One region of the Rahnella sp. R3(2024) genome, then DNA from elsewhere that is predicted to be linked to it. Evidence: predicted binding sites of a transcription regulator. Region 1 holds the regulator's gene; each other region holds the start of a gene.
What was found. The regulator PurR, encoded in region 1, represses purine synthesis genes. The targets are predictions, from matches to a motif close to CANGCAAACGTTTGCNTG.
Positions count from the first base shown of each region.

Region 2: the regulator PurR is predicted to act here: its motif matches at 5,640-5,657, upstream of purM (phosphoribosylformylglycinamidine cyclo-ligase).
Region 3: the regulator PurR is predicted to act here: its motif matches at 4,841-4,858, upstream of purT (formate-dependent phosphoribosylglycinamide formyltransferase).
Region 4: the regulator PurR is predicted to act here: its motif matches at 2,988-3,005, upstream of ABSH60_RS12450 (L-serine ammonia-lyase).

Region 1 is NZ_JBHGBU010000001.1:3,958,256-3,965,827, forward strand. Features, by position in the region: gene punC (purine nucleoside transporter PunC) at 218-1,429, opposite strand; gene punR (DNA-binding transcriptional activator PunR) at 1,566-2,471, shown strand; gene purR (HTH-type transcriptional repressor PurR) at 2,669-3,694, opposite strand; gene ABSH60_RS18060 (YnhF family membrane protein) at 4,028-4,117, shown strand; gene ABSH60_RS18065 (NlpC/P60 family protein) at 4,282-5,196, opposite strand; gene ABSH60_RS18070 (Grx4 family monothiol glutaredoxin) at 5,656-6,003, shown strand; gene rnt (ribonuclease T) at 6,130-6,846, opposite strand; gene gloA (lactoylglutathione lyase) at 6,949-7,356, opposite strand; gene ABSH60_RS18085 (alkene reductase) at 7,515-7,572, opposite strand, start outside.
Region 2 is NZ_JBHGBU010000001.1:3,363,446-3,371,017, forward strand. Features, by position in the region: gene ppx (exopolyphosphatase) at 1-661, opposite strand, end outside; gene ppk1 (polyphosphate kinase 1) at 685-2,754, opposite strand; gene speG (spermidine N1-acetyltransferase) at 3,065-3,640, opposite strand; gene purN (phosphoribosylglycinamide formyltransferase) at 3,864-4,502, opposite strand; gene purM (phosphoribosylformylglycinamidine cyclo-ligase) at 4,538-5,575, opposite strand; gene upp (uracil phosphoribosyltransferase) at 5,808-6,434, shown strand; gene uraA (uracil permease) at 6,515-7,572, shown strand, end outside.
Region 3 is NZ_JBHGBU010000001.1:3,818,606-3,826,177, reverse strand. Features, by position in the region: gene pip (prolyl aminopeptidase) at 1-147, opposite strand, end outside; gene ABSH60_RS17365 (DUF6351 family protein) at 595-2,634, opposite strand; gene yebF (protein YebF) at 2,755-3,120, opposite strand; gene dbpA (ATP-dependent RNA helicase DbpA) at 3,285-4,667, opposite strand; gene purT (formate-dependent phosphoribosylglycinamide formyltransferase) at 4,929-6,107, shown strand; gene ABSH60_RS17345 (YoaH family protein) at 6,209-6,388, opposite strand; gene pabB (aminodeoxychorismate synthase component 1) at 6,570-7,572, shown strand, end outside.
Region 4 is NZ_JBHGBU010000001.1:2,752,380-2,759,951, forward strand. Features, by position in the region: gene ABSH60_RS12435 (diguanylate cyclase domain-containing protein) at 1-490, opposite strand, end outside; gene ABSH60_RS12440 (YfiR/HmsC family protein) at 493-1,086, opposite strand; gene ABSH60_RS12445 (HAAAP family serine/threonine permease) at 1,670-2,953, shown strand; gene ABSH60_RS12450 (L-serine ammonia-lyase) at 3,057-4,424, shown strand; gene ABSH60_RS12455 (dihydroxyacetone kinase subunit DhaK) at 4,570-6,222, shown strand; gene ABSH60_RS12460 (solute carrier family 23 protein) at 6,291-7,572, opposite strand, start outside.

The DNA.
Region 1 (7,572 bases):
AACCCCTGCAAACCAACAGGTTTACAGGTCAATCATCCTTGAAATAATAGTGTGACGCGATCCGCGTAGCACACAAAAGCTTGTAATAAAGATTTTGTAAAAGTGTTATTTTTAGAGGTTTTATTGAGTATAGGCTCGCCTGCATGCATTCTCAATAGTTAATCGACTTGAGAACTAATGACCTTTAAGTGATTGTAACTCAAGGTCATTATTGCGATCAGTGAGTAGAGCGTGCTTCAGTCTGCTGACAGGACTCTTCGCTGTCAGCCTGGCGTTTTGTTTGTCGTTGTGACAACCAGCGACCTAAAACTACCAAGATGAGTGTAGACAGCATGGTGGTAACTGTCGCCATAAGAGGTTGCGCAATAAATGCGGAAACCATCAGACTGGCAATAAAACATAGCCCTAACTGCAGGGTATTCTGCAATGCGGCGGCTTTGCCTGTATTAGCAGGAAATGGCATTAATGCATTTGCGACGACAATTGGATAGATTGCACCATTCACCAAAGCCATCAAACAGAACGGAATCAGCAGACTCACCAAACCGGCATCGGTGAACATGGCAATAACAAACAGCCAGACAACGCTCAGGCAATAACCTGCTAATAAAAATGGCAGAATTTTGTTGCCATCCATTTTGCTGATCATTAACCGGCAACCAAAACCCCCCAGCAGGAACGCAATGGTCTGCGGTACGTAGCTCAGGCCAATAACCGCCGGTGTGTAACCCATATCACTCAAAATGAACGGTGAACCGGTCAGCCATGCGAAAAAACCCGCAGAGCAGGCGGCGTAAATCATCACATTACCCGTGTAAATACGGGAAGTGAGCAAAGTACCAAAACCGGCTTTATTTTCGGGAGGATGTTCTGCGTGCTTTTTATCACGCAAGGTCAACGTGGTGATAAGGAGGATCACCGTAACCCCCGTCAGCAGAGCGAAAATCGCTTCCCAGTCAAAGTGATTCAGTACCCATGCGCCGAGCAGCGGTGCCAGAGCCGGCGAGAGTGCGACCAGCGGCATGATGCTGGCGAAGGTTTTTTTTGCCACATCCGGTGAGAAACGGTCAACGACGATCGCCTGCCATGTGACTGCGGCGGCACACACACCAACGGCCTGTAAGAAACGCAGCGCCAGCAGCGCACGCACATTTTCCACCCACAAAATACCCAGACAGCCAATGGCAAACAGCGTCAGGCCGATAAGCAGCACCGGTTTACGGCCAATGCGGTCGGAGAGGGGGCCCCAGAGCAGTTGTCCGATCGCGAAACCACCGAGGAAAATACTCAGGCTGGCGCTGATCATGCCCGGACTGGTCATCAGGCTGATTTGCATCGCGCTGAAGGCGGGAAGATACATATCTGTGGCTAAAAAGCCGAGCATGCTCAATCCGGCGAGATAGAGCATAAATCCAAAGGAGGGTTTCATTTTTGTCTCGTTAATTTATGTATTGCAGATGATGTGATGCAGAAAACAGTTGGGATGCAGAGTTTAACGCTTTGATAACAGTCTTGTGAAACGCTAATATTTGCAATCTGCTGTGAAAAATATTGAAGGCTAAGTGATGTGGTCAGAATACGCCCTTGAAGTAGTTGATGCGGTAGCACGTACCGGTAGTTTCAGCGCAGCAGCGCAGGATCTTCACCGTGTGCCTTCTGCCATCAGCTATACCGTTCGTCAGCTGGAGAACTGGCTGGCTGTTCCTTTGTTTGAACGGCGTCACCGTGACGTGGTGCTGACGCCTGCCGGAAAAGTTTTCGTTGATGAAGCACGGATTCTGACAAAAAAAATGATAGCTACGCGTCGGCAGTGCCAGCAGGTCGCAAACGGCTGGCGTGGCGAGCTGCGGGTGGCGGTAGACCGAATTGTGAAACCCGCCAGAACGCGGCGGCTGGTGCTCGATTTCTACCGTCATTTCCCCGATACGGAACTTATCATTCATTCCGAAGTATTTAACGGCGTCTGGGATGCGCTGGTCGATGGCCGCGCAGACGTGGCAATTGGCGCGACGCGGGCGGTGCCGGTGGGCGGGCGTTTCAGTTTTCGCGATATGGGTTTTATGGATTGGCACTGTGTCGTCAGCCCTCAGCATCCGCTTGCGCATCTCTCCGGCAGGCTGAACGATGACCAACTGCGGCCTTATCCGGCGCTGTGTCTGGAGGATACTTCGCGCACCTTACCCAAGCGTGATACCTGGACGCTGGATAATCAGCGGCGCCTGGTCGTGCCTGACTGGACTTGCGCGCTGGAGTGTCTGAGCGAAGGTTTATGCGTAGGGATGATGCCGGTTCATCGCGTGAGTCATCAGATTGAACAGCAGAAATTACAGGTTCTGGCGCTGGAGAATACGTTCCCTGACAGCCCGTGTTGCCTGACGTGGGATCAGAGTAACTCCTCTCCTTCGCTGGCCTGGCTGCTGGAATATATGGGCGATACAGAAACGATGAATCAGGAATGGTTACGGGATTAGAAAATAAACATCCACCTCTCCGGGAGGCGGATGTTTACTGGTGTGATAAATGTTTGGTCAGAACGTAACTCTTATCCCCGCATTGGCCTGATGGGAGTTAATACCCTCATCGTCTCTGTTTAAACGCTGCTGATACCGGAAGCCAGTATTGATCGGGACGAGAAAAAACGCCTGCACAGGCAGGCGTCAGATTTTTGTTAACGGCGATAATCGCGGAAAGGGCCGTCGGCTACTGACCGGCGCTCGACCAGTTTGGGATGGACCTCAATGGTCTGTGATTCTTCGCGTTTGCTGATAATTCTGTCCAGCAGCATGGTAAACGCCATTTCGCCCAGACGCTCTTTCGGCTGATGCACAGTGGTTAATGCCGGAGAGAAGTAACGCGCATTTCGCACATTGTCATATCCGATCACCGAAATATCCTGCGGTACGCGTAAACCGAGCTCATCTGCCGCACAGATAGCCCCCATCGCCATCACATCACCGCCACAGAAAACAGCAGTAGGGCGCTGTTTCTGCATCAGGATTTTGTGCATCGCCTGATACCCCGATTCCGGTTCGAAATCACCCTGAACTACCCACTCTTCGCGCAGAGGAATGTTGGCTTCGTTCAGCGCCTTGACGAAACCCTGGAACCGACCGCCACCGGTATTACGCGCCAGTTGCCCTGGGATCACGCCAATATCACGATGCCCGCGTTCAATCAGATAACGACCGGCCATATAACCGCCTTCGAAGGCGTTATCGATAATGCTGTCAGTGAAGTTTTTGCGCGCCTCGCCCCAGTCCATGACGACCATCGGAATGGAGCGGTATTCTTCCAGCATATTCAGCAGTTCATCCGGATATTCCGCGCACATTACCAGCAAGCCGTCGACGCGTTTTTGCGCCAGCATTTGCAGATAGGCCTGTTGTTTCTCCAGATTATTATGCGAGTTACACAAAATCAGCGTGTAGCCTTTGGAGAAACAGCTGTTTTCAACGGCTTCAATGACTTCGGCAAAGTAGGGCGCTTCACTTGAGGTCGCCAGCAGGCCAATGGTTTTGGTGTTATTGACCTTCAGGCTGCGCGCAACGGCGCTTGGCGAGTAGTGAAGCTCTTTGATAGCCAGCAGAACCGCGGTTTTGGTGTCTTCGGCGACGAAACGTGTTTTATTGATGACGTGCGACACGGTTGTGGTGGAAACGCCAGCGCGCTTAGCGACATCTTTAATCGTTGCCATGTAAACAATGACTCCTGAACTCACGTGTTTCAGCACGTTAGCATTATGTTAATCGTTTGCTTGCGTGGATTTCACTGCGAGCTTTTAAAAAGGCAGTGAAATCGTTGGGTGGATTCGTCAGAGTGAGGCGCAAAACGCTCTCGGGTGAAATCGACCGGCACACAGGCGTGGTAACCGACAATTTTCTCTTATAATGCAGCAAAGTGGAAGTGTTATTGTGGAATATCGCGCATGAATCAACGCGGGATTTTAGCGATGAAGTATGAGAAAATGCGTTGGCACACATTTTATGTGGCTTAATGAAACGCCACAATTGATCCGTAAGGGGGTTTTATGGACAGTAATCTGAAATTGTCGTTGATTACCACCGTTTGCGCGTTGCTTATGATTATCGCTTTCAGCTTCACCGCAGTGATGAACTAAAAGCTCTGTCATCGGGCAACAAAAAGGGCGAACCCTATACAGGGATCGCCCTTTTTCAATTTTGCACATTGACCCTTTTTCGCCGACATTCTTCCCTGCACAAACGCTTCGTTAAATGCTATTCAGTGATGATTAGCGGAACTTCAAATTTAACGAACTGCTTATTATCGGATCGTTTTCGGGGTCATTACCCGACGTGCACCTACATAATGATCTTGCCAGTAATCGTCGCCCAGTGAGGTAATTTTGATGTCTTCACCGGTACGCGGAGACTGAATAAACTTGCCGTTACCGACGTATACCCCGACATGGTCCGCGGCACCGCGGTTATTAATTCTAAAGAAGACCAGATCGCCGGACTCCAGTTCACCGCGTTTCACCGGTGCGGCATCGCGCAGGTGGTACATCTCGTTGGCGGTGCGTGGCATTTTGATACGAATCAGATCTTTATACGCGTAATACACTAAACCACTGCAATCGAAACCGGTATTGGGTGAGGTACCACCCCAGCGATAAGGTTTGCCGACCTGGTGCATCAGCTTGGTCATCGCCGTTTGCTGAGCATGCTGATAACGTTTCTTGTGGGTCGCGCTTAACGTAATGGGCTTGCTGTCTTCTTCGGCTAATTTCTTGCCTTTTCGGTGTCGGCCATACGCTTCTTTCTTGCTGGTCTTTGCGGTGGTGTTTTTCGCCAAAGCCCGGGTTTTACTTTTCTTATCTGCTTTGGTTTCAGCTCTGGTGGTTTTGAGTGTTTTTTCTTTCTTACTCTCGGCCTTACTTTCAGCCCGCGTCGTTTTCACTGTTTTGACAGAAGAGGCCTTTCGCGTCACCAGTTCGGTGCTTTTGACTCTCTTACTGGCATTTTTTTCCTGACTCTGTTGTTCTTTCACCGGTGCCACTTTGGTTTTTTTAGTGGTTTTCGCTGCAACCGTTTTTCGCTTTCGACGTTCCTCAGGGGCAACCTGATTAACATGACTCTTTCGCTGATCGGCAGAAACACGACTCTGCGGTGACGCATGAGCAATATTCAGAAACAGCTGGGTAAAGAGCAGCACAAAAAGCGTGAACAGTAAGCGCATAGCTTCGTTACCATAGGTGGTTAGGTTAAACATCAGAGATGTCAGAGTATTGCCTAAAAGAACCAGACAAAACAGCACGAATTGCATCGATTCTAGATCATATTGTGAGAAAAAGTTAATAGCTTTTAAAACGTCGAAATAAACGCCATTTTTAGTGAATAAAATGACCGTTTTTCAGTAGGTTAATATTTGTGTTAAACCATGGCGAAATGCAAATCCCTGGTTAATGTCATCGCCAAAAATGTTATTCTCGATGAATCTTTATTTTAGTGAGCCCGCACGCAGGCACTTAAAATAGTGAAATAAAATGTCAGTATTGCGAAAGACCCTGCAAAAAATGGCGTTTTTATCTGATAGCTGCCATCGTTACAATAGAGGGCAATGTGATTCAGCACTTTTTTGTGCTGCGCGTGAAGAGTAATGACCGTGACAGCCTGTACCGGCTTGAGGAAGCAAGAAATGACCACTCCAACAATTGAAAAAATTCAGAAGCAAGTTTCTGAAAACCCGATTCTGCTGTACATGAAAGGCTCGCCAAAACTGCCAAGCTGCGGTTTTTCTGCACAAGCAGTTCAGGCATTGTCTGCCTGTGGTGAACGTTTTGCTTACGTCGATATCCTGCAGAACCCGGATATCCGCGCAGAGATGCCAAAATTTGCTAACTGGCCTACCTTCCCGCAGCTGTGGGTTGATGGTGAACTGGTCGGCGGTTGTGACATCGTGATTGAAATGTATCAGCGTGGCGAACTGCAACAGCTGATCAAAGAAACCGCTGAGAAATACAAATCTTCTGAATCTGAAGAGTAATCAGCAGCGGGAATTGGCGGCCTTCAGGGCAGCTGATGACAATAAAAAGAGCGACATTGCGTCGCTCTTTTTGTTTTTATGCGTCCGGCCTGTTTGTCCGTCAGCGTGTTCCTTCACGTCAACCGCTTACTGCTGATGTTCTTCTGATGCGGTTTCGTCTTCCTGCTCTTCGGCGCTGATGGCCAGCGGCCAGCCGCCCAGGCGCTTCCAGCGGTTTACCAGCTCGCAGAACAGTTCAGCCGTGCGCTCTGTGTCATACAAGGCGGAGTGCGCCTGGCTGCTGTCAAAGACCATCCCCGCGCTGATACAGGCTTTTGCCAGCACCGTCTGCCCGAGCACAAGCCCGCTCAGCGCTGCGGTATCAAAGGTCGCGAACGGATGGAACGGGTTACGTTTCAGCCCGGCGCGTTCGGCGGCGGCCATCAGGAAGCTGTGATCAAAATTGGCGTTGTGCGCCACGATGATCGCGCGGTTGCAGTTCTGCTCTTTCATCCCTTTACGGATGACTTTGAAAATCTCATGCAGGGCGTCATATTCGCTGACCGCACCCCGCAACGGATTTGTCGGGTCGATACCGTTAAACGCCAGCGCCTCTGGCACCAGAATGGAACCTTCGAAAGGCTCGACGTGGAAATGGACCGTCTCGTCGCTTTCCAGCCAGCCGTCTTCATCCATTTTTAGCGTGATGGCGGCAATTTCCAGCAGCGCATCAGTTTTGGCATTGAATCCGGCAGTTTCAACATCGATCACTACCGGATAAAAACCACGAAAACGGCCTCTCAGGGCGTTAATGTCACTATTCTCGGCCATTAGTTTCTTATCTTTATCGAATTCAGCGCACATTATGGCAAATTTTGCCGCGAGTTGCAGGCGTGTGGCGAATATTCGACATTTCAGTGGGCAAAAAAAAGGGCGCTTTCGCGCCCTGAGACTGCACGCAACGGATCAGTTGCCCAGACCCTGGCCTGCGTGTTTGGATTCGATCAGCTCGATTTTGTAGCCGTCCGGATCTTCAACAAAAGCGATAATGGTGGAGCCGCCTTTGACCGGGCCCGCTTCACGGGTGACTTTGCCACCTGCGTTACGGATGTCGTCGCAGGTTTGCGCCACGTTATCCACGCCTAACGCGATGTGCCCATAGGCAGTGCCCATGTCATAGCTGTCAACGCCCCAGTTGTAGGTTAACTCAATGACTGCGCCTTCGCTTTCATCCGTGTAGCCAACAAAAGCCAGCGAATATTTGTATTCCGTATTTTCACTGGTACGCAGCAGGCGCATGCCTAAAACGTCGGTGTAGAAGCTGATTGCGCGTTGTAAATCGCCAACGCGAAGCATGGTATGGAGTAAACGCATAGGTTCCTCTTTATTTGCAGGATGAGAATAATCAGTTTTAGCCTAACCGATAGCGGCGGTTTTGTCTGTAAAACCCCGAACAGAGGCTGGATTTCTGGCCAAAAAAACGGCGGCCGGAGGGCATCGGTCGCCGAAAAGTGGAGATAACTTTTATAACATTACAGGGTCGGGTAATCGGTATAACCCTGAGCGTCGCCGCCGTAGAAGGTTTCTGGT
Region 2 (7,572 bases), 590 kb from region 1:
TGCCGGATGCGCCAAGCGCATACTGCCAGCCTTGCAGACGGTATTGCCATGCCAGCGTTTCCAGTTTTTGTGCGGCGGCGAGCTGGGCGCGTTTAAAATTGCTGCGGCTGATTTCACCGTTGGGGAAAAACATCTGCGCAAAACTGACGCAGCCCATGCGGCGGCTCTCGGCCAGCAATGGCTCGAAATCCTCCCCGATGACCAGTTCCGTAGATCCGCCACCAATATCGACCACCAGTTTGCGGCCTTTTTCCGGCTGCGTATGCTCCACACCCATGAAAATCAGGCGAGCTTCTTCCTGACCGGAAATGATTTCGATCGGGTAGGGGATGACTTCTGCGGCGCGCTTGAGGAATTCCTCAGCATTCACCGCCTGACGCAGAGTGTGCGTCCCGACGATGGTGACGTTGTTATCCGGAAAACCTTGCAGGCGTTCGGCAAACAAAGCCAGGCAATCCAGCCCACGTTGAATGGCTTCTTCACTGAGCACATTTTTACTGTCGAGGCCGTCAGCCAGATGAACGCGTTGTTTCAGGCGACCTAAAACCTGTAATGCGCCGTTAACGACGCGCGCGATCACCATGTGGAAACTGTTCGACCCGAGATCGATCGCCGCAATTTCCTGTGGCTTGGCACTCAATGAGCTGTTTTTAAGGGGCATAGTTATGTAACGCTCCAGGGGGTTCAGGCTTGCTGACTCTGTTGTTCCAGATCTTTCAGATAGTCGTAAATCGCCAGCTGCGCACGGACTTTGCGGCGATTTCCGCGTGGAACATACCGGTTGCTCAGTTCTTTATCAATCACTCTGGCTTTGACTGTGTCATTAAACAGCAACTCCAGAATGTCCAGCACGCGCTGTTTAAGCCGCGGATCGAGCAACGCGACGGCCACCTCGATACGGTAATCGATATTACGCGTCATCCAGTCAGCGGAAGACAGGAACACTTTGGCATCGCCGCCGTTTTCAAACACGTAAACGCGATCATGTTCAAGATAACGGTCGATGATACTGGTGACCTGAATGTTTTCGCTAAAACCGGGCAGATTAGGCACCAGTGAACACATCCCGCGGATCAGCAGACGGATTTTCACCCCGACGTTGGATGCCACGTAAAGACGGTCGATCAGCCCTTTGTCCACCAGGTTGTTGATTTTCAGCGTAATACCGCCGGTGCCGCCGGCCTGAACATTGGCAATTTCCCGGTCGATCAACCGGTATAGCATGTCCCGCGAGTTCTGTGGCGATACCATCAGATGCTCAAAGGACACCGGACGGTAAGGGTTTTCGATAAAGTTGAACACCCGACGGACTTCGTTAGTGATTCGCGCATCCGCGGTGAGCAGCGAATAGTCGGTATAAAGGCGTGCCGTTTTCTCGTTAAAATTCCCGGTCCCAATATGAGCATAGCGGACAATTTCGTCGCCTTCGCGGCGGGAAATAAGAAAGAGTTTTGCGTGAATTTTCAGGCCCGGCGCAGAGAAAATAACGTGTACACCGGCTTCCGTCAGACGTTTCGCCCAGTGAATATTTGCCTCTTCGTCGAAGCGCGCCTGTAACTCAACCACCACAGTGACTTTCTTGCCGTTGTGCGCTGCGTGGATCATCGATTCAATAATGCGCGAGTCTTTGGCGACGCGGTAAATATTGATTTTGATCGACAGCACGTTCGGGTCGAATGACGCCTGACGCAGCAACTCAAGCACGTGTTCAAACGTGTGGTACGGATAGTACAGCAGCACGTCCTGCTCGCGGATCGCTGCAAAACCATTGCGGAATTTATCGAACCAGAGATGCCGCAATCTTGGCAGCGGGCGGTTCACCAGATTGGCTTTACCGACATTAGGGAAACCGATGAAATCTTTGAAATTATGGTATCGGCCACCGGCGATCACTGAATCGTAGTTAGAAATGCCGAGCTTACCGCGCAGCAATTCGACCATCTCATTGGGCATATCGCGCTGATAAACAAACCGCACGGGTTCGGCGGTCAGACGCTGTTTCAGGCTCGATGACATCAGTTCCAGCAGGCTCGATTCCATTTCCGTGACCAGATCGTATTCGGCGTCACGGGTCATTTTCATCGAATAGGCGTTCAGCGCGTCGTAATCGAAGAAGCCTTTGAAAATGTCGTCCAGACAGTAACGCAAAATGTTGTCCAGCAGGATCATTGGCTTACGGCGGCGTGGCGCTTCCGGCGGCAGATTGACGAAACGTGGCACTTTATCGGACGGGATTTCCAGCAGCGCGTAATGGATCTCTTCGCCACGGATAATTTCGACCGCCAGATAGGTGTAATCGTCTTTCAGGAACTGCACCAGATTGGTGTCGTGATTGATAAGAATTGGCGTGATAAATTGGCGCAGATGATGTTTGAAGTACTGTCGCAGCCAGAGCTGTTGATTCTCAGACACCTGACGCTCGTTAATCAGGAAAATCTGATTACGCGCCATTTCCAGCAGCAAATCGTTATAAAGGCTGTCGAATTCCTGATCGATGCGCAGCACCTTCGCCTGAATTTTTTTCAGCAAATGCCGGGAAGCGCCAAGAAATCCCTGCTCCTCACTGATGAGGATGCGTCGTTTTAAGTCGGCAAACCGGACTTTGTAAAATTCATCGAGGTTGTTGGAATAAATGCCTAAAAACCGCATCCGTTCGATCAGGGGATTACTTTTGTCTGCTGCTTCCTGCAAGACGCGTTCATTGAAGGACAGCCAGCTTAGTTCTTTCTCGATATAAAGCTTTTCCTGACCCATTTTCACTCCGTTCGTTTAGCTTGCAACCTGGCCCATACAGGCAAAATTTTGCCTGAAAACACCGCAATTTAGCTCAACATCATCTTCGTGCCGTTCGCTTTTCGAAACCGTCAGCGTAACAGCAAGCCTTTTGTGTGAGGGGCCTAGTGTCTACTAACAATATTGCGAAAGATTGACAGGAAAGTCCAACATAACAGGGAGAGTTTTAGAAGAAGGAATAAAAGAGGGGGAAATAGGGGAAAAGTCTTACGGGTGAAGGACATTCACGCCCTTCACCCGCAGAAAATGAGTCAGGATCCGCTGAATTAAATCAGACTGCGCCTGCGCCAATCACCGCTTCCGGTTTGATCTGCACCGGTTTGGTTTTATATTTCGCCAGGAATTGCGGCTGGAAAATACACATGCGGATGGCGCTGCGATATTCTCCGTTCACAAAGAACTCCTGTTTCAATTCGCCTTCCAGTTCAAACCCTAATTTGCTGTAGATATGGATCGCCTTTTGGTTTTCTTTATCGACGATTAAATACAGTTTATAGAGGTTGAGCACAGAGAAGGCGTAATCCATTGCCAGACGCACGGCGTCTCCGGCGAAACCTTTGCCCTGATGCTGCGGGTCAATGATGATCTGAAATTCCGCGCGGCGGTGGATGTGATTAATTTCCACCAGCTCCACAAGGCCGACAGGTCCGCCCTGGAATTCAATGATAAAGCGGCGTTCGCTTTGGTCATGAATATGCTTGTTATAAAGATCGGTCAGCTCGACAAAGGCCTCATAAGGCTCTTCAAACCAATAACGCATAATGCTGGCGTTATTATCAAGACGATGAACAAACGACAGGTCGTCCTTTTCCAGTGGACGTAATCTGACGCTGTTATTGCTAAACATGGGGTGTTCCTCAAAAAATCAAAAGCCGTTTTACCTGAGGTAACCTTCCTGAAGATGAAATCTGAAACGACTGAGTTTCAGACGAAGGTCGGCGCACAAACGACGTTTAAACGTGCGCCGGGAAGGGGATTATATCGGCTAAACTGTAAACAAGTGTCAAATGACAGGAAATAAAAAACCGGCACTGGGCCGGTTTCTGGTGAAATCATCGCGATAAGGCAGATTAATCCGCCGCGTAACCCTGTTCGGGGAGTGGATTATCATCCAGTAAAACTTGATCGTTTTTCAGGGATAAACGTCCTTCAACGAACCAGCTGACCACCAGCGGATAGATATTGTGTTCCTGCGTTTGCACGCGGGCCACCAGATCGTCTTCGCTGTCGTCACTGAATACCGGCACTTTGGCTTGCAAAATAACCGGGCCACCGTCGAGTTGCTCTGTCACGAAATGCACGGACGTACCGTGCTCATCATCCTGATTGTCAATCGCCTGACGGTGAGTGTGTAAACCGGGATATTTCGGCAGCAGGGAAGGGTGGATGTTGATCATGCGCCCGGCGAAACGCTGGACGAAATCCGCGGTAAGAATACGCATATATCCCGCCAGCACCACCAGATCAGGCTGATAAGCCTCGATGGCATCGGCAAGCGCCATATCAAATGCCGCGCGGTCTTCGTAGGCTTTAACATCCAGAGCATGTGCCGGAATGTCTGCCAGTCGCGCGCGCTCCAGACCGTAAGCGGCGGATTTATTACTGAAGACAGCGCTGATCTGCGCGTTAATTCGTCCCTGCTGGCAGGCATCTATCAGAGCCTGGAGATTGCTCCCTTCGCCCGATACCAGAACCACAATCCTTTTCATATCAGTACCTGTCTTCAGTCAGTTGATTTACCTGATTATTCAATGATTACGCGTTCAGCGGAATCAGAGGCTTTAACATAGCCAATTTTCCACGCTTTTTCACCATTGTCATTCAGTAAAGCAATCGCCTGGTCGGCAAGCTCTGCCGGAAGTGCCACGACCATGCCCACGCCACAGTTAAAGGTGCGGTACATTTCATGACGGCTGACGTTACCGGTGGTTTGCAACCAGGTGAAGACGTCCGGCCATTCCCAGCTGGATTCGTTGATAATGACCTGCGTATTGTCCGGCAAAACGCGGGGAATATTTTCCCAGAAGCCGCCACCGGTCAGGTGAACGATGCCGTGAACATCCACGTTTTCGATCAGATTAAGGATCGATTTCACGTAGATTTTGGTCGGTGCCAGCAGGTGATCGGCCAGCGGTTTGCCTGCCAGATCGGTGGTTTCCGGATTGGTGTTGCTGACTTCCAGAATTTTGCGCACCAGAGAATAGCCGTTGGAATGCGGGCCACTGGCGGCAAGACCGATAAGCACGTCGCCGTCAGCCACTTTGCTGCCGTCGATAATTTCTGATTTTTCCACCACGCCGACACAGAAACCAGCGACGTCATAATCTTCGCCGTGATACATGCCCGGCATTTCAGCGGTTTCACCACCGACTAACGCACAGCCCGATTGCTTACAGCCTTCGGCGATCCCGGTGATTACGCTGGCGGCGATATCGACGTCCAGTTTGCCGGTGGCATAATAGTCGAGGAAGAACAGCGGTTCAGCACCCTGAACGATTAAATCGTTGACGCACATCGCGACCAGATCGATACCAATAGTATCGTGGCGTTTCAAATCCATCGCCAGACGCAGCTTGGTGCCAACGCCGTCGGTGCCCGAAACCAGAACGGGTTCACGGTATTTTTGCGGCAGCGCGCAGAGAGCACCAAAACCGCCCAGTCCACCCATCACTTCCGGGCGGCGAGTCTGTTTTACTACACCTTTAATGCGATCTACCAATGCGTTACCGGCATCGATATCTACGCCTGCGTCTTTATAGCTGAGAGAGGTTTTGTCGGTCACTGCGAAGTCCCCACGGCGGTTTGGGTTGGTGGTTGAAGAATAAAGCGGGGCAATTCTAACAGCGCAGGCAAACGTTTGCGAGCGCCTTATTCGATGATGATTTTTAGGCTGTCTATACTCTATCGGGGCTCCTGATGATCCAGATCAGGCTATAAGCTATGGCGTTGAAAAAAAATGGCGTTATAATCTCGCGATTTTTTTTTGCAGCTCAACCACCTTAGGAGAATAAAAAATGAAGATCGTCGAGGTGAAACACCCGCTGGTGAAACACAAGCTGGGCCTGATGCGTGAGAACGACATCAGCACGAAACGTTTTCGCGAACTGGCTTCTGAGGTGGGAAGTCTGCTGACGTATGAAGCGACTGCCGATTTAGAAACTGAAAAAGTGACGATTGAAGGCTGGAATGGCCCGGTCGAAATCGATCAGATCAAAGGTAAGAAAATCACCGTTGTGCCTATCCTGCGTGCCGGTCTGGGCATGATGGAAGGCGTACTGGAGCACGTACCGAGCGCACGCATCAGCGTGGTTGGCGTGTACCGTGATGAAGAAACCCTTAAGCCTGTGCCGTATTTTCAGAAACTGGTTTCTAATATCGAAGAGCGCCTGGCGCTGGTTGTTGACCCGATGCTGGCGACCGGTGGTTCTATGATTGCCACCATCGACCTGCTGAAAAAAGCCGGCTGCCAGAGCATTAAAGTGCTGGTACTGGTGGCTGCACCGGAAGGGATTGCCGCGCTGGAAGCTGCGCACCCTGACGTTGAGTTGTACACCGCCTCGATTGATCAGGGGCTGAATGAAAAAGGCTACATCATCCCGGGACTCGGTGATGCGGGCGATAAGATATTTGGTACGAAATAAGCAGCAAGCAATAAGCCGACTAAGCAGTCGGCTTTTTTTTGAGATTTTTTTACCCGCCATTTTTTACAGAGGATCAATCCATGACCCGTCGTGTCATCGGGGTAAGCGAACGTCCGCCGTTATTGCAGACGATTCCCCTGAGTTTCCAGCATCTTTTTGCCATGTTTGGTGCCACCGTTCTGGTGCCGATTCTGTTCAAAATCAATCCGGCGACGGTGCTGCTGTTCAATGGCATAGGGACTTTGCTGTATCTGTTTGTCTGTAAAGGGAAAATACCCGCTTATCTCGGTTCGAGTTTTGCCTTTATCTCGCCGGTACTGCTATTGCTGCCGATGGGTTATGAAGTGGCACTCGGCGGGTTCATCGCCTGCGGGCTGTTGTTCTGCCTGGTGGCGCTGATTGTGAAGAAAGCGGGCATTGGTTGGATCAACGTGATGTTCCCTCCGGCGGCGATGGGCGCAATCGTTGCCGTCATCGGTCTGGAGCTGGCCGGTGTGGCGGCGAATATGGCCGGGCTGCTGCCTGCTGATGGCGCACCGGTGGATTCCACCGCCGTGACCATTTCAGTGGTGACGCTGTCGGTGACCATTTTGGGTTCGGTGTTATTCCGTGGTTTTCTGGCGATTATCCCAATCCTCATCGGTGTGCTGGTCGGTTACGCGCTCTCCTTCTTTATGGGCGTGGTGGATGTTTCCGCGATTGCCAGTGCGCACTGGTTTGCACTGCCGACCTTCTACACTCCGCGTTTTGAATGGGTGGCGATCCTGACCATCCTGCCTGCGGCGCTGGTGGTGATTGCAGAGCACGTCGGGCATCTGGTCGTGACGGCAAACATCGTCAAAAAAGATTTGCTGCGTGACCCCGGCCTGCACCGTTCAATGCTGGCGAACGGCCTGTCGACGGTGCTGTCTGGATTCTTCGGTTCTACGCCCAATACCACCTACGGCGAAAATATCGGCGTCATGGCGATCACCAAGGTCTACAGCACCTGGGTCATCGGCGGCGCGGCAATACTGGCGATCCTGCTGTCGTGCATCGGTAAATTAGCGGCAGCCATTCAGGCGGTGCCGGTTCCGGTGATGGGCGGCGTGTCGTTGTTGTTGTACGGCGTGATCGGTGCATCGGGTATCCGCGTGCT
Region 3 (7,572 bases), 140 kb from region 1:
GCCGCCCGGCCCGCCGTGAATAAAGACAGCCGGCTTGCCTTTCGGGTTTCCGCTGCGCTCCCAGTAAACCTTGTGACCATCGCCGGTATCGAGCAAGCCGCTGGCATAAGCCTCACACGGAGGATATAACCCTTTTAATTTTGGCATGACATTTCCTGTTCTATTTGGCCAGAGTATTGATAGATGTTTTTACAACTCAATAACAGCGCATCGGCCAGCCAACGACAAGTTGTTCTGCATCAAAATCGAATTTTTGTATGCTGTTCGCATACTTATCACGCAATTTCCTCAGGAACTCCCGGTGATGACCCGGAAGACATGACTGTAAAGTCCTGTCAGAAATAAGAAGGGACTTGCAACCTGAGCCAATTTGGCACTAAATAGACGGGCAACCCAATCCACCAGCTTTAAAGAGAGGCAATCATGAGTAAAGGAATGGATAGCAAAAAGAATGCGAAGAAAAAACCATTGAAAACCCCTGCCGAAAAAAAGGCTGATAAAAAAGCCAAGAAAGCATCTGCTTAACAATGTACTTCGTAGAATAAACCCGCTCAGCGCGGGTTTTTTTATGGGATTTTTTCAGGACTTGCAGGCTCAGTTTTTTGCCGCCAGCGCCAGCACAAAGGCGTATTCCAGCGCGATATCTTCGTAAGCTTTGAAACGGCCAGATTTGCCGCCGTGGCCGGAATCCATATCCGTGTGCATCAGAAGCTGGTTGCTGTCCGTTTTCACATCACGCAGTTTCGCCACCCACTTTGCCGGCTCCCAGTATTGCACCTGAGAATCATGCAGGCCGGTGGTGACCAGCATGTGCGGATATGCCTGGGCGCGCACCTGATCGTACGGGCTGTATTGCAGCATGTAGTCGTAATAGGCTTTGTCGTTCGGGTTTCCCCACTCGTCATACTCGCCGGTGGTCAGCGGGATTGATTCATCCAGCATCGTTGTCACCACATCAACAAACGGAACCTGCGCCACGATGCCGTGATACAACGCCGGTGCCTGATTGATGATAGCGCCCATCAGCAAACCGCCTGCGCTGCCCCCCATGGCGTACACCTGTTTCGCATCGCCATAACCTTCAGCGATCAGTTCTTTGGTCACGTCGATGAAATCGTTGAAGGTATTCAGTTTGTTGAACAGTTTACCGTCGTCATACCACTGCTGACCGAGCTCTGCGCCGCCGCGAATATGCGCCAGAGCAAAAACAAAACCGCGATCTAACAGGCTGAGGCGGCTGCCGCTAAACGCCGGATCCATGCTGCTGCCGTAGGAGCCGTAGCCATAAAGCATCAGCGGATTCTGGTGCGGCTTAAATAACTCCGCGCGGTAAACCAGTGAAACCGGTACTTTCACGCCGTCGCGGGCAGTGACCCAAACACGTTCACTGCGATAGTTCGCCGGATCAAAATCTTTCACTTCCTGCTGTTTGAGTAAGGTGCGTTCCTGCGTATCCAGATCCAACTCAAATAACGTACTCGGCGTGGTCATGGAAGAATAGCCATAGCGCAACAGCGAGGTGTCCGGGTCAGGGTTATAGGCCAGCCAGGTGGTGTACGTCGGGTCGTCAAACGCCAGCGACTTTTCCTCACCGGTCTGCCAGTGGATCTGGCGCAGATGCGTCAGCCCCTGCTCACGCTCTTCCACGACCAGCCAGTCACGAAACAGGCTAAAACCTTCGAGCATCACTTCATCGCGCGGCGCAATCAAAGCCTGCCAGGCGGACTCTTCACCGCGGTCACTTTGATACAGACCGAAGTTTTTACCGTCTTTATTAGAACGGATATAAAACTTGCCGAGATAATGATCGAGTGCATATTCGTGATCTTTCCGACGCGACAGGAAGACCTGAGGTGTCGCCTGCGGATCGTCAGCATCCAGCAGTAAAATCTCCGAAGTGGTGGTGCTGTCGAGATGGATCAGAATGTATTTTTCTGAGGTGGTTTTATCCAGACCCACATAGAAGGTGTCATCTTTTTCTTCGTACACCAGTTTGTCTGTTTTCGGGTCAGTGCCGATAACGTGGCGATAAACCTGATACGGCAGCAGCGTTTTTTTGTGTTTGCGCACGTAATACAGCGTCTGCGAATCGTTCGCCCATTCGCTGCTGCCGGAGGTGTTTTTCAGCAGATCGTCGGTCCAGGTGTCGTCATCCAGATTTTTGATGCGGATGTCGTACTGGCGGCGCGACAGAAAATCTTCCGCAACGGCCATCAGTTTGTTATCACGGCTGATATCCAGCCCGCCCAGCGTATAAAACTCGCTGTCTTTGGCGCGTTCGTTACCGTCGATCAACGTGCGCCAGTTTTCCGTCTCGTCTGCAGGTTGACGAAGATAGAGGGCGTATTCGTTGCCCGGCTCATAGCGTGTCTGATAACGGAAACCGTGTTTAACATAAGGAACGGAATGATCCTGCTGGGCAATGCGTGCCACCATCTCGCCATAAAGGGTTTCACGCAGCGCCTGATGCGGCTGCATGGCCTGATCGGTGTAGGCATTTTCGGCGGTCAGATAGGCCAGAACCTGAGGGTCGGTGCGGTCATCGTCACGCAACCAGTAATAATTATCGACGCGTTCATCGCCGTGTACGCTCAGGGTTTCAGGGCGTTTTTCAGCCTTTGGAGGTGTCATCATCGCGGGATCTCTTTGTCCTCTTAGTGGTGTGGTAAGAGTGACAGGTTTATGCGGGGAAACCAAGGGACGGAAAAGAAAGGAATAATGCGTCCGCTGGCTGGCAACGAACGCAGGAAATGCTTAAACGGGTGCGCTGTAGCTGATTTCGCCAAGCTGACAGTTGAGCGTCACCTGATAGGTTTTGTCGGTGTGATCGCCACGAACTTTCAGCGGTATCTCCCAGCGGGCATTATCGCCGCTGATGCTGTCCGGAACGACCCACGCCACCGGTGTGGAAGTCCCGAGGGTTTTCTTATCGGCATCCCAGCGCGGAATACGGTTTTGCAGGAAATCACGTTTAACCAGCGCTGCAATCTCATCTTTGCTGGCGGTGGAACAAGGTGCGACCGTCGCCGTTCTGACTTCAGGTTCAGCGGCCTGCGCCATCTGACTCATCCCGCTCATTCCTGCTAACGCTATTACCACGCCTGTGATCATCTTTTTCATTGTGCGTCTTCCCGCTTTTTGTCGATCGTTATCACTGACCTTGCAGGATCCATATCCCTACAACTGACAAGGTCATCGCTTGCGTCAGATAATATAATCCTCAACAAGGTAATAACACAACATTAACAATAAGACCTGCAACGCAAAAGCGGGATGAAAATCCGTTAACGCAAGATAATAGCCTTACAGTTTTTGCCTTTGATCTTACCTTCCTGCAAACGCTGTAACGCTTTTTTGGCGCTTTTCTGACGGATAGCCACGTAAGCGTGGATCGGGAACATATCGATTTTACCCACTTCCGCAGCCGTCAGACCCGCTTCACCGGTCAGAGCACCGAGGATATCGCCGGGACGAATTTTGGCTTTACGACCCCCGTCAATGCACAGCGTCGCCATCTCAGGATCGAGCGCCACCGGTGTCGCTGCCAGCGCCTGCGCTGCGGGCTGCCAGGTAAAGGTCTGACGGGTATAATCTTCCAGCGCGTGAACCCGCACCATTTCCTGTGGCGTCACCAGACTGACCGCCAGACCGCTGGTGCCTGCACGGCCTGTACGACCGACGCGGTGAATGTGCACTTCAGGATCGAAAGAGAGTTCGTAGTTGATGACCAGACCGAGATCTTTGATGTCCAGCCCGCGCGCAGCCACGTCAGTCGCCACCAGTACGCGGCAGCTGCCGTTAGAGAAACGCACCAGCACGCGGTCACGGTCGCGCTGTTCCAGATCGCCGTTCAGCGCCAGTGCGCTGATGCCTTTACCGGAAAGTGCATCGCAAACATCCTGGCAGTCGCGTTTGGTATTACAGAACACCACACACGACGTCGGCTGATGCTGATACAGCACCGCCGCCAGCAGGGACAAACGCTGATGCTTATCGGCTTCGATAAAGACCTGCTTGATATCAGCAACATCTTCCTCGCCTTCAATTTCGACTTTCAGCGGCTGACGCTGAAATTTAGAGCTGATGCGCTCGATGCCATCCGGATAGGTCGCGGAGAACAACAGCGTCTGACGGGCTGGCGGTGTATAGCTGACCACATCTTCGATATCTTCGCTAAAGCCCATATCCAGCATGCGATCGGCTTCGTCCAGCACCAGCACTTTCAGCTGATCCAGTTTCAGGGTGCCTTTACGCAAATGTTCCTGAATGCGGCCCGGCGTGCCCACAACAATGTGTGGCTGACGAACCAGAGATTCCAGCTGTGGCCCGATGGACTGGCCGCCGCACAGGGTCAGGATTTTGATGTTCTGGGTGAATCGCGCCAGACGACGTAACTCTTTACTGACCTGATCCGCCAGTTCACGGGTCGGACACAGCACCAGCGCCTGCGCGTAGAACTGTGCCACGGTGATGCTGTTCAGCAGGCCGATACCGAAGGCTGCCGTTTTACCGCTGCCGGTTTTGGCTTTCGCCAGAACGTCCTGACCTTGCAGGATGGCAGGCAGAGAAGCGGCCTGAATCGGGGTCATTTCGGTATAACCCAGTTCGGTCAGGTTAGAAAGTTGCTCAGCGGGCAATGTCAGGGCTGAAAAGGAATGCGTGCTCAAGGCGATAACTCTTTATGTGAGGCAAAAATCGGGGCAGCGGCAGAAGGTCTGGCGCCATGGTTTGGCTAAATGATAACAGAGACGCCCGCCGACTGCCTTAAACGGCAGAAAACGGACTGAAAAAATCCGCAGATGCCCTGGCCGGATTGCGTCGCTGAAATCGTTCGAGATACTGCGCAATCGTTTTCGTATGGCACAAATTCAGATATACTGCGCGCCGAAATTCTCATTTTTCTTCATCACAGATCTGGGTACGAAGCTATGTTAACCATTGGTACTGCACTGCGCACCGGCGCCACCCGCGTCATGTTGTTAGGCTCTGGCGAACTCGGTAAAGAAGTGGCGATCGAATGCCAGCGTCTTGGCCTGGAAGTGATCGCCGTCGATCGTTACGCTGATGCACCGGCGATGCAGGTCGCTCACCGCAGCCATGTCATTAATATGCTGGACGGCGACGCCCTGAAACAGGTGATTGAAAGCGAACGCCCTGATTTCATCGTGCCGGAAATCGAAGCTATCGCCACCAGCATGCTGGTTGAACTGGAAAAACAGGGCCACAACGTGGTGCCTTGCGCTGAAGCGACGCGCCTGACCATGAATCGCGAAGGGATCCGTCGCCTGGCCGCAGAGACGCTGCAATTGCCAACGTCGAGCTACCAGTTTGCCGATGATGAAGCCTCTTTCCGCCAGGCGGTAGACGCAATCGGTTACCCGTGCATCATCAAACCGGTGATGAGCTCCTCCGGTAAAGGCCAGAGCCTGATCCGTGGCGCAGACCAGCTGCAAACCGCATGGGATTATGCGCAGCAAGGCGGCCGTGCTGGCGGCGGGCGCGTGATTGTTGAAGGGCTGGTAAAATTTGATTTCGAAATCACGCTGCTGACCATCAGCGCCGTTGACGGCATCCACTTCTGCGCGCCGATCGGCCATCGTCAGGAAGACGGTGATTACCGTGAATCCTGGCAGCCGCAGCAGATGACCGAACTGGCGTTACAGCGCGCGAAAGACATCGCCGAAAAAGTGGTGAAAGCTCTGGGCGGCAAAGGCCTGTTTGGCGTCGAACTGTTTGTGTGCGGCGACGACGTGGTCTTCAGCGAAGTGTCACCGCGCCCGCACGATACCGGCATGGTAACGCTGATTTCTCAGGATCTCTCTGAGTTTGCCCTGCACGTTCGCGCCTTCCTCGGCCTGCCGGTGGGCAATATCCGCCAGTTCGGCCCTTCCGCCTCCGCCGTGATCCTGCCTGAACTGACCAGTAACAACGTGACTTTCAGCGGTCTGGAAAATGCACTGACCGGATACAATCAGATCCGCCTGTTCGGCAAACCGGAAATCAGCGGTAAACGCCGTCTGGGTGTGGCGCTGGCCATTGCCGAAAATGTGGAAGATGCCGTCGAGCAGGCGAAGCTGGCCGCCGCCGCCGTGAGTGTGAAAGGCTAATCTCAGTCAGTTCTTCACGAAAAAAAGCCGGACACCTGTACAGGGTCCGGCTTTTTTATCATCACGAGATCGGCTCTTATAAAGCGTCTCAGGTTCGAATGTTATTCGTCTTCATCATCAAAAATGACGGTCACGCGATCGCCTTTATGCGTTTCACGGATTTCTGCCGCAACGGTGGCAATGGCTTCGCCGCTGCTCATGCCGTTTTCCATTAACTGGCGGATACGATCGGCGGCCTGTTCTTGTTCGTTATGTGAAAGTGAAGGCATACCTGTCAGCATAGGAAATTCCTGTTGTACGTGTTGGATGAGGCAAGAGAGAAACAACACCCGCAGGCTGCGGGGTTGCACAGTATACGCCTTATTCACGCAAATCGCCTGCGCTGGTTTCCGGTGGCCTGATCTATGTTAGGATCACAGGTCTGTTACATCATTTATCGCGCCAGAGAAACTGAAACCCGCCATGCAACCCGCTTACTCCGTTGTTCATCATTCGTTGCCCTATCAGCCAGATGCCTTGCTGACGCTGTTCGCGCCACTTTCTGCGTTGCCCTGGGCCATGTTGCTGCACTCGGGTGCCGCACAGCATCAGCATAACCGCTTCGACATTCTGGTGGCGGATCCGCAGATAACGCTGACCACGCGCGGCAACGTCACCCTGGTTGAGCAAAACGGCAGCGTGGCATCGCGGGAAGAAGATCCGTTCACCCTGCTGGAAGAGCAGCTTTCGGCCAGCGGATTACAGGCAACCAGCGCGGATGATTTTCCTTTTCAGGGCGGCGCGCTGGGCCTGTTTGGCTATGATTTAGGCCGTCGTGTCGAGACACTGCCGGATATCGCCCGACGCGATATTCATCTGCCGGACATGGCCGTGGGCATTTATGACTGGGCGCTGATCGCCGATCATCATTTACAACGTCTGACGCTGGTCTGTCATGGCGATGTGCAGGTACGTCTGCGCTGGCTGGAAGCGCATGCGCAGCCGGTAAGCTCCGCGTCTTTTCGCCTGAATGCGCCCTGGCAGGCAAACATGAGCCGCGGGGAATATGGCGAGAAATTCCGCCAGATTCAGGAATATATTCACAGCGGTGACTGTTATCAGATCAATCTGGCGCAGCGTTTTTCCACTGTTTATCAGGGAGATGAATGGCAGGCTTTCCTGCGGCTGAATCAGGCCAACCGCGCGCCGTTCTCGGCATTTCTGCGCTTGCCGGAAAACGCCGTGCTCAGCCTTTCGCCGGAACGCTTTATCTGGCTTAAGAATAAGCAGATCCAGACCCGCCCTATCAAAGGCACGTTGCCGCGCTGTGAAGATCCGCAGGAAGATGCCCGTCAGGCTGAACGTCTGGCCGCGTCGGAAAAAGATCGGGCCGAAAATCTCATGATCGTCGATTTACTGCGTAATGACATTGGTCGCGTGGCGACGCCCGGCACCGTGCGGGTTCCCGAACTGTTTGTGGTCGAGC
Region 4 (7,572 bases), 1.2 Mb from region 1:
CCAGCAGGAAGCCGAGCAGGCTGGTGCCGTTGCCGGTAAGCCAGACGGTGCCGATCACCGAGCCGGAATGAATCACCGGCAGCGTCACCGGATCCGGGAAAGCAAGATGTCCGATGAACTGCCCCAGTTTGTCCCAGTTCCCTTCCGTCGGGCGTTGCCATTCGGCGAAGGTATTGCCCGCCGGGGTCAGGATTTTCGCCTTTGAGAAATCTCCCCGGTCGGCAATGAAAATCAGCGAATCATGGGCGGCAGAGGCATCGTTAAACACCAGCGCGGCTTCTGTGGTGTAGCTGATGGCACGCGCGGTCAGCTGCAGATTACTTTCCGCATGGGAGCGCAGGGCAATCAGCGCCAGTAAAGTCAGTAAAAAGCCCGCCAGGCCGATCGCCGTCAAAATCACAATAACGTGGATGCGGTTGAGCGCAGCGCCCAGGGTTTTACGCGGGCGCGGCTGTTCAACCTCAGGAACAGGAATAGTTTTATTCTTCATCGTTACTCCTTTTCCCTGGCAAGTTGTAATACGGCGGGATTTACCCGCACGCCGCTGCGTGACAGCGTATCCAGGTTCAATTTAAACCCGGTATGTTGAGGGGTGATCACCAGACAAAAGGCATTGAGTAATGCACAGCCGTCATCCTGCTCACTGATGGTCAGTACCGCGTGGCCTGTGAGTCGCTGGTTTAAATCTGCCTGCTGTTCCGGCGAGGTGTAGCCGGAGTAAATGGCGTCACATTGCGTCGCCAGCATCGGGCTGTCGAAAGGGTAAGTCATCACGTTGAGCGGTCTGCCGGAGAAAGCACTACCATCGGGCGTTAACTGCGCCGCAAATTTTACCGGGGGAATGATGCAAAGCCGCAACGCAGTTGAAGAAGCCTCCCCGGCGGGCCAGCGCGAATAGCTGAGGATCCCGTTAACGGTCTGGGCGACGCTCGCATCCTGCGCCACGTCATCATGTGTTTCTGCCACGCTTTGCGTCAGCGGGGCGATAGTGAGAAAAATGAGCATGGCAAAGCCGTACATCGCCTTGAATAACCGGCGGTTACGCGTCTTCACTGACAGGCAAAAAGAATGTCGGGCTTTGTCCATGGGCTCGCTCTGCGATTCATCCGGTTAAAATTGTTTCACCGGCGTAAGAATAACTTTATCGGCAATACTTCTGAAAGCGTCAGTAAAAAATTTATCTGCCCGTAAACCGGCACAATTGTGCTGATTTGTTGACATGGAGGCAGACACAACAGGGAATACTGAAGAAGTCTTAATGTAATTCGTTTTCGCATTGTTTATTTATTGAACATATATTTTGTCTGGCTGAGCCGTTAAATAATTCAACTTGTTTGTATTTCAACCGTTAATTAAATAATAGTCACGGCGATAACAAATAATTCGTTAAGAATAATGTTATCAGCCTCTCCTTTTGATGAAATTAAATTGGAGAAAATGTTAATGGTTTGGAATTTAAAGGAATATTAGGCGGCTATTTTAGGATATTCGTGACCATGATCTCAAAGCTACGCGGTTACCCAGATTTTTATGCTACGGATAGGTATCATGCCCGCATTAATGGTATGTTTTATCCGTCAGGATGGTTTTTTTGATGACGGGTGCAGTGAAAAAAACATCAACCATTCTGGGGAAAACGAATTACTTTATAAATAAGCATTGAGGGATTATGGATAACACAACTATTGGAACGCTGTCTAAAGAGTCAGTCAGTTCCTGGCGTAAAACCGATACCATGTGGATGTTGGGTCTGTACGGAACAGCAATTGGGGCAGGTGTTCTTTTCTTACCGATTAATGCCGGTATTGGCGGATTAATACCGTTAATTATTATGGCTATCCTGGCATTTCCAATGACGTTTTTCGCTCACCGCGGATTAACCCGATTTGTTTTATCAGGGAAAAATGCCGGTGAAGATATTACCGAAGTGGTAGAAGAGCATTTTGGTATTTCTGCCGGTAAGTTAATTACGCTGCTTTATTTCTTCGCGATTTACCCGATCCTGTTGGTTTATAGCGTTGCTATCACCAATACCGTTGAGAGCTTTATTACTCATCAGATGCATCTGACAGCACCTCCGCGCGCATTATTGTCGCTGGTATTGTTGTTAGGCTTAATGACGCTGGTGCATTTCGGTCAGGATCTGATCGTCAAAGCGATGAGCATTTTAGTCTTCCCGTTCGTTGCGGTATTAATGGCGCTGGCGCTGTACCTGATCCCAAACTGGAACACCACAGTCTTTGAGAATGTCTCCCTGTCCGGTAACGGCGTAGGGCACGGCATGCTGATGACCCTGTGGCTGGTTATTCCGGTGATGGTGTTCTCCTTCAACCACTCGCCAATTATCTCTTCTTTTGCGGTCGCAAAACGTAAAGAGTACGGCGACGACGCTGAGAAAAAATGCTCACGCATTCTGGCATTTAGCCACATCATGATGGTGCTGACGGTGATGTTCTTCGTCTTCAGCTGCGTCCTGAGCCTCTCTCCGGCAGACCTGATGGAAGCCAAAGCTCAGAACGTTTCTATTCTGTCGTATTTAGCCAACCATTTCTCTAACCCGGTGATTGAATATATCGCTCCATTTATTGCCTTTATCGCAATTACCAAATCTTTCCTCGGTCATTATCTCGGTGCACGTGAAGGTTTTAACGGCATGGTGATTAAATCACTGCGCAGCAAAGGGAAAACAATTCCATTACCTAAGCTCAACCGTTATACCGGCATCTTCATGTTAGTCACGGCCTGGGCGGTTGCCACGCTGAACCCAAGTATTCTGGGTATGATTGAAACCCTCGGCGGCCCGATTATTGCGATGTTATTATTCCTGATGCCTATGTATGCCATTCGTAAAGTCCCGGCAATGAGAAAATACAGCGGCCACATCAGTAATGTTTTCGTGGTAATTATGGGTCTGATTGCCATGTCAGCCATTGTATTTAGCCTGATTGGTTAATCATTAAAACCGAAGTAAAGTGAGCGGGAATATTCCCGCTCACTGTTTCCTGCACCTCTTTTCCTGTTATTTCCCGTAATCCTATTCAGACATGGAGTCCACCGTGATCAGCGTCTTCGATATTTTCAAAATTGGTATTGGTCCTTCCAGTTCGCATACTGTTGGCCCGATGAAAGCCGGGAAAATATTCACTGATGAACTTATTTCTTTAGGTCATCTCGCACAGACCACCCGCGTGGTGGTAGATGTTTACGGGTCTTTATCTTTGACCGGTAAAGGTCACCACACCGATCTGGCCATCATTATGGGGCTGGCCGGAAATATGCCGGATGACGTTGATATTGATGCGATTCCTGGGTTTATTCGTCAGGTTGAAACCACCGGACGTCTGATGCTCGGCAAGGGCGCCAAAGAGGTCGATTTCCCGGCGGATTCAGGCATGAATTTCCACACCGGTAATCTGCCGCTGCATGAAAACGGCATGTCCATCAGCGCCTTTAACGGCGATGATCTGCTGTACACACAAACGTATTACTCCATTGGCGGCGGCTTTATCGTCGAAGCCAGCAAATTCGGGCTACAGGATGAAAACCCTGTCGTGCGTCCGTATCCGTTCCGCTCGGCCAGTGATTTGCAAAAACACTGCACCGACACCGGCCTGTCGCTCTCCGCGCTGATGCTGCAAAACGAACTGGCGGGCCATTCGCGCGTGGAAATCAGCGAACATTTTGCGGCGATCTGGAATGTCATGAGCGAAGGCATTACCCGCGGAATTCATACCGAAGGGCTGCTGCCGGGGCCGATGAAAATCAACCGCCGCGCCGCCGCGCTGCGCCGCATACTGGTGACGCAGGACAAAAATAATGTCGATCCGATGGGCGTGGTGGACTGGATCAATATGTACGCGATGGCGGTGAACGAAGAAAATGCCGCCGGTGGCCGCGTGGTCACTGCACCCACTAACGGCGCGTGCGGCATTATTCCTGCGGTGCTGACTTATTACGATCAGTTTATCCGCCCGATCAGCCCTGATTCGTACAGCCGTTTCTTCCTCGCATCAGGCGCGGTCGGCATTCTGTTTAAGATGAATGCGTCGATTTCCGGTGCAGAAGTCGGTTGTCAGGGCGAGGTCGGCGTGGCCTGTTCCATGGCGGCAGCGGGTCTGACCGAGTTGCTGGGCGGCAGCACCGCGCAGGTATTTATGGCGGCAGAAATCGCGATGGAGCACCACCTCGGGCTGACCTGCGATCCGCTGGCCGGACAGGTTCAGGTACCGTGCATCGAACGTAATGCCATCTCTGCGGTGAAAGCGGTCAACGCATCGCGTATGGCGTTGCGCCGCACCAGCGAGCCGCGCGTGTGTCTCGATAAAGTCATCGAAACCATGTACGAAACCGGTAAGGACATGAACTCAAAATACCGTGAAACGTCTACCGGTGGTCTGGCGATAAAAGTCCTGGCTTGTAACTGATCTCTTTCCTTCATATTTCCTAAAAGGCGGGAAACCGCCTTTCTCGTCTCCTTCCCGATTTTCCTCCTGTGCTATGTTTTGGTTATCAAAAAATTTATGTAGTCCCTCAAAACACCTGGAAAACAGTTAAAAGGAAACGTCCGGCATGTCTAAATTTTTCATGAATGACCGCAAGACTCTGATTAACGATGTTATCGAAGGGGTGATCCTGACCTCTCCCTACAAAAATCTGGCAAAACTGGACATCGATCCGGCCATTCGTGTCGTTGTGCGGCGCGACTGGGATAAGAAAAAAGTTGCGCTGATCTCCGGCGGTGGCTCGGGCCACGAACCGGCGCACGTCGGGTTTATCGGCAAAGGGATGCTGACCGCGGCGGTATGCGGCGAAGTGTTCGCCTCGCCGAGCGTCGATGCGGTGCTGAACGCGATCGTGGCGGTCACCGGCAAAGCGGGCTGTCTGTTGATCGTCAAAAACTACACCGGCGACCGTCTGAATTTCGGTCTGGCCGCCGAGAAAGCCAAAGGCATGGGCTATAACGTCGAGCTGGTGATGGTGTCTGACGACATTTCCCTGCCGGACAACAAGCAGCCGCGCGGCATCGCCGGTACAGCGCTGGTGCACAAAATTGCCGGTTACGCGGCAGAGCAGGGAAAATCTCTGAAAGATGTCACTAAAATCGCCCAGCAGGCGATTGATGCCACCGCCAGTATCGGCGTGGCGGCGGCCGGTTGCAGCCTGCCGGGTGGCGGAGAAGATGAAGAAGAACAACGTATCGAGTCAGGCCACGTTGAGCTGGGTTTAGGCATTCACGGCGAGCCGGGTGTGTCGAAGATGAAGACCCAGAACAGCAAAAAAATCGTCGATACGCTGGTCGAAAAGCTCCAGCCGCATGTGAAGAAAAGCGACAAGCTGGCGGTACTGATCAACAACCTCGGCGGCGTTTCTCCGCTGGAGATGAGTCAGATCACCAAAGAAGTGGTGCATTCCGCGCTCGGCGGGTCGATCCGTTATCTGATTGGCCCGGCTTCGCTGGTCAGTGCGCTGGATATGAAAGGGTTCTCGCTCTCGGTGATTGCGCTCAAAGGCGGCATTGAAGAAGCCCTGCTGGCAGAAGTGGAAGCGTCCGGCTGGCAGCCGCTGGTGAAGCTGGAAAAACTGGCGACCAAAAAAGGCAAGAAAATCAGCGATAAGAAAACGGTAAAAGCGTCTTCTAATGCGCAGGTCAGTAAGATCGTGGAAACCATTACCCAGACGCTTTCCGATCTCGAAGATGAGCTGAACAAACTTGACGCCAAAGTTGGTGACGGCGATACCGGTTCGACGTTTGCCACCGGTGCCCGCGATATCCAGAAACAGAACAAAGCGAAAAAACTGCCGCTGAACAATGTGGCGGATCTGCTCGGTGTAGTGGGCGATCGTCTGGCCGTCGTGATGGGCGGATCCAGCGGCGTGCTGATGTCGATCTTCTTTACCGCTGCCGGTAAAAAAGTGGAAGAGGGCGAAAAATTGCCGAAAGCCTTACTGTTCGGGCTGGAGCGTATGAAGCATTACGGCGGTGCCGATCTCGGCGATCGCACCATGATCGACGCCCTGCAACCGGCGCTGGAAGCGCTGGGCAAGAAAGATGCCCTGAAAGGCGCGGCCAAAGCGGCGGCCAAAGGCGCGAAAGATACCGCCAGCATGAAGAAGGCCAACGCCGGCCGTTCTTCTTATCTGAGCAGTGACAGCCTGAAAGGGGTGAAAGATCCGGGCGCGGTGGCTGTCGAGAAAGTGTTTGAGGCGCTGGCGAAGAAATAAGTTTGCCTGCGTAAATGAAAAAGGCCTGCGGGAAACCGACAGGCCTTTTGTTTTTCAGCGCTCAGAAATCAGTGCCCGACCGGCCAGCGATCCAGCGTGATATTGCGATCCGGCGCTTTTGCCCCGAAATCTGACAGCACCGCTTTCACATCCGGATCGATATACCCGACATTCTCCCGTTCGACCCGCACCACGCTGTCATCGGGGATCTCCGCCAGCAAGCTTTGCAGACGCGGGTTATGAAGGAACGTCAGGTTCTGATGAAAACGCATTACATAATGGTTTTCGTTGCGCGTTAGCTGCATCGCATTGTGATGACTTTTGTATGTGCTCGACAGCAACTGCGCAAGCAGGCCGATGCCGATCCCGGCCAGCATCCCGAAGACCAGAATACCGGCCAGCGTGGCGATAAATGGCAGAAACTGCGGCAGACCAAGCCGCCACTGGGTCATGAACAAAGCCGGTGAGGCCAGTTTGTAGCCGGTATACAGCAGCACCGCCGCGAGACAGGCCAGCGGAATGGTGTTGAGCATGTCACTAAAAAACATGCCGCACAGCAGCAACAGCACGCCGTGAAGCAGAATCGACACCTTGCTGCGCGCGCCGGTATTCACGTTCACCGAGCTGCGCACGATCACGGCTGTGATCGGCATGCCGCCGAGAAATCCACTGATCAGATTCCCGATCCCCTGCGCGCGCATTTCTTTGTTGGGCGAAGGCGCGGGAGTTTGCTCTTTCAGCTTTTTCAGCGCTTCCTGACTGAGCAGCGTTTCCAGGCTGGCGACCAGCGCCAGCGTGGCGGCAATCACGTAAATCTGCGGATTATTCCACGCGCTCCAGTTCGGTTTTTCCAGCTGTGAGGTGACCTCATCCACACTGTCAAATTTCGGCAGCGCAATGCGCGGCAAGGCCTGCATCGCATCCGGCACTATGCGGTCACCGAAAATCATCGCCAGACTTCCCCATAACACCGCCACCAGCGGGCCGGGCACATAGGTCATCAGTTTGATGCGCTTAAACGGCGGTGTGGTCCACAGCCACAAAATCAGCAGGGCGACAGCCGAGACAATCAGAACCGCGGGCGAGAGACTTAACGCCGGATCGCTAAAAATGCCGCGTAATCCGTCTTCACCCTGATAGCCAAGCGCGACCGGGATCTGCTGCATGATCAGCAAAATACCGATCGCCGCCAGCATGCCCTGGATCACTGAACCTGGGATCAGCGAAACAAAGCGTCCGGCTTTTATGATCCCAAAGACGATTTGCAGAACGCCCGCCAGCATCAGCGCCAGCAGCAGGGAGGAGAAGGATCCGAGCGTTTCCATGGCACCGACCACAATCGTCACCAGC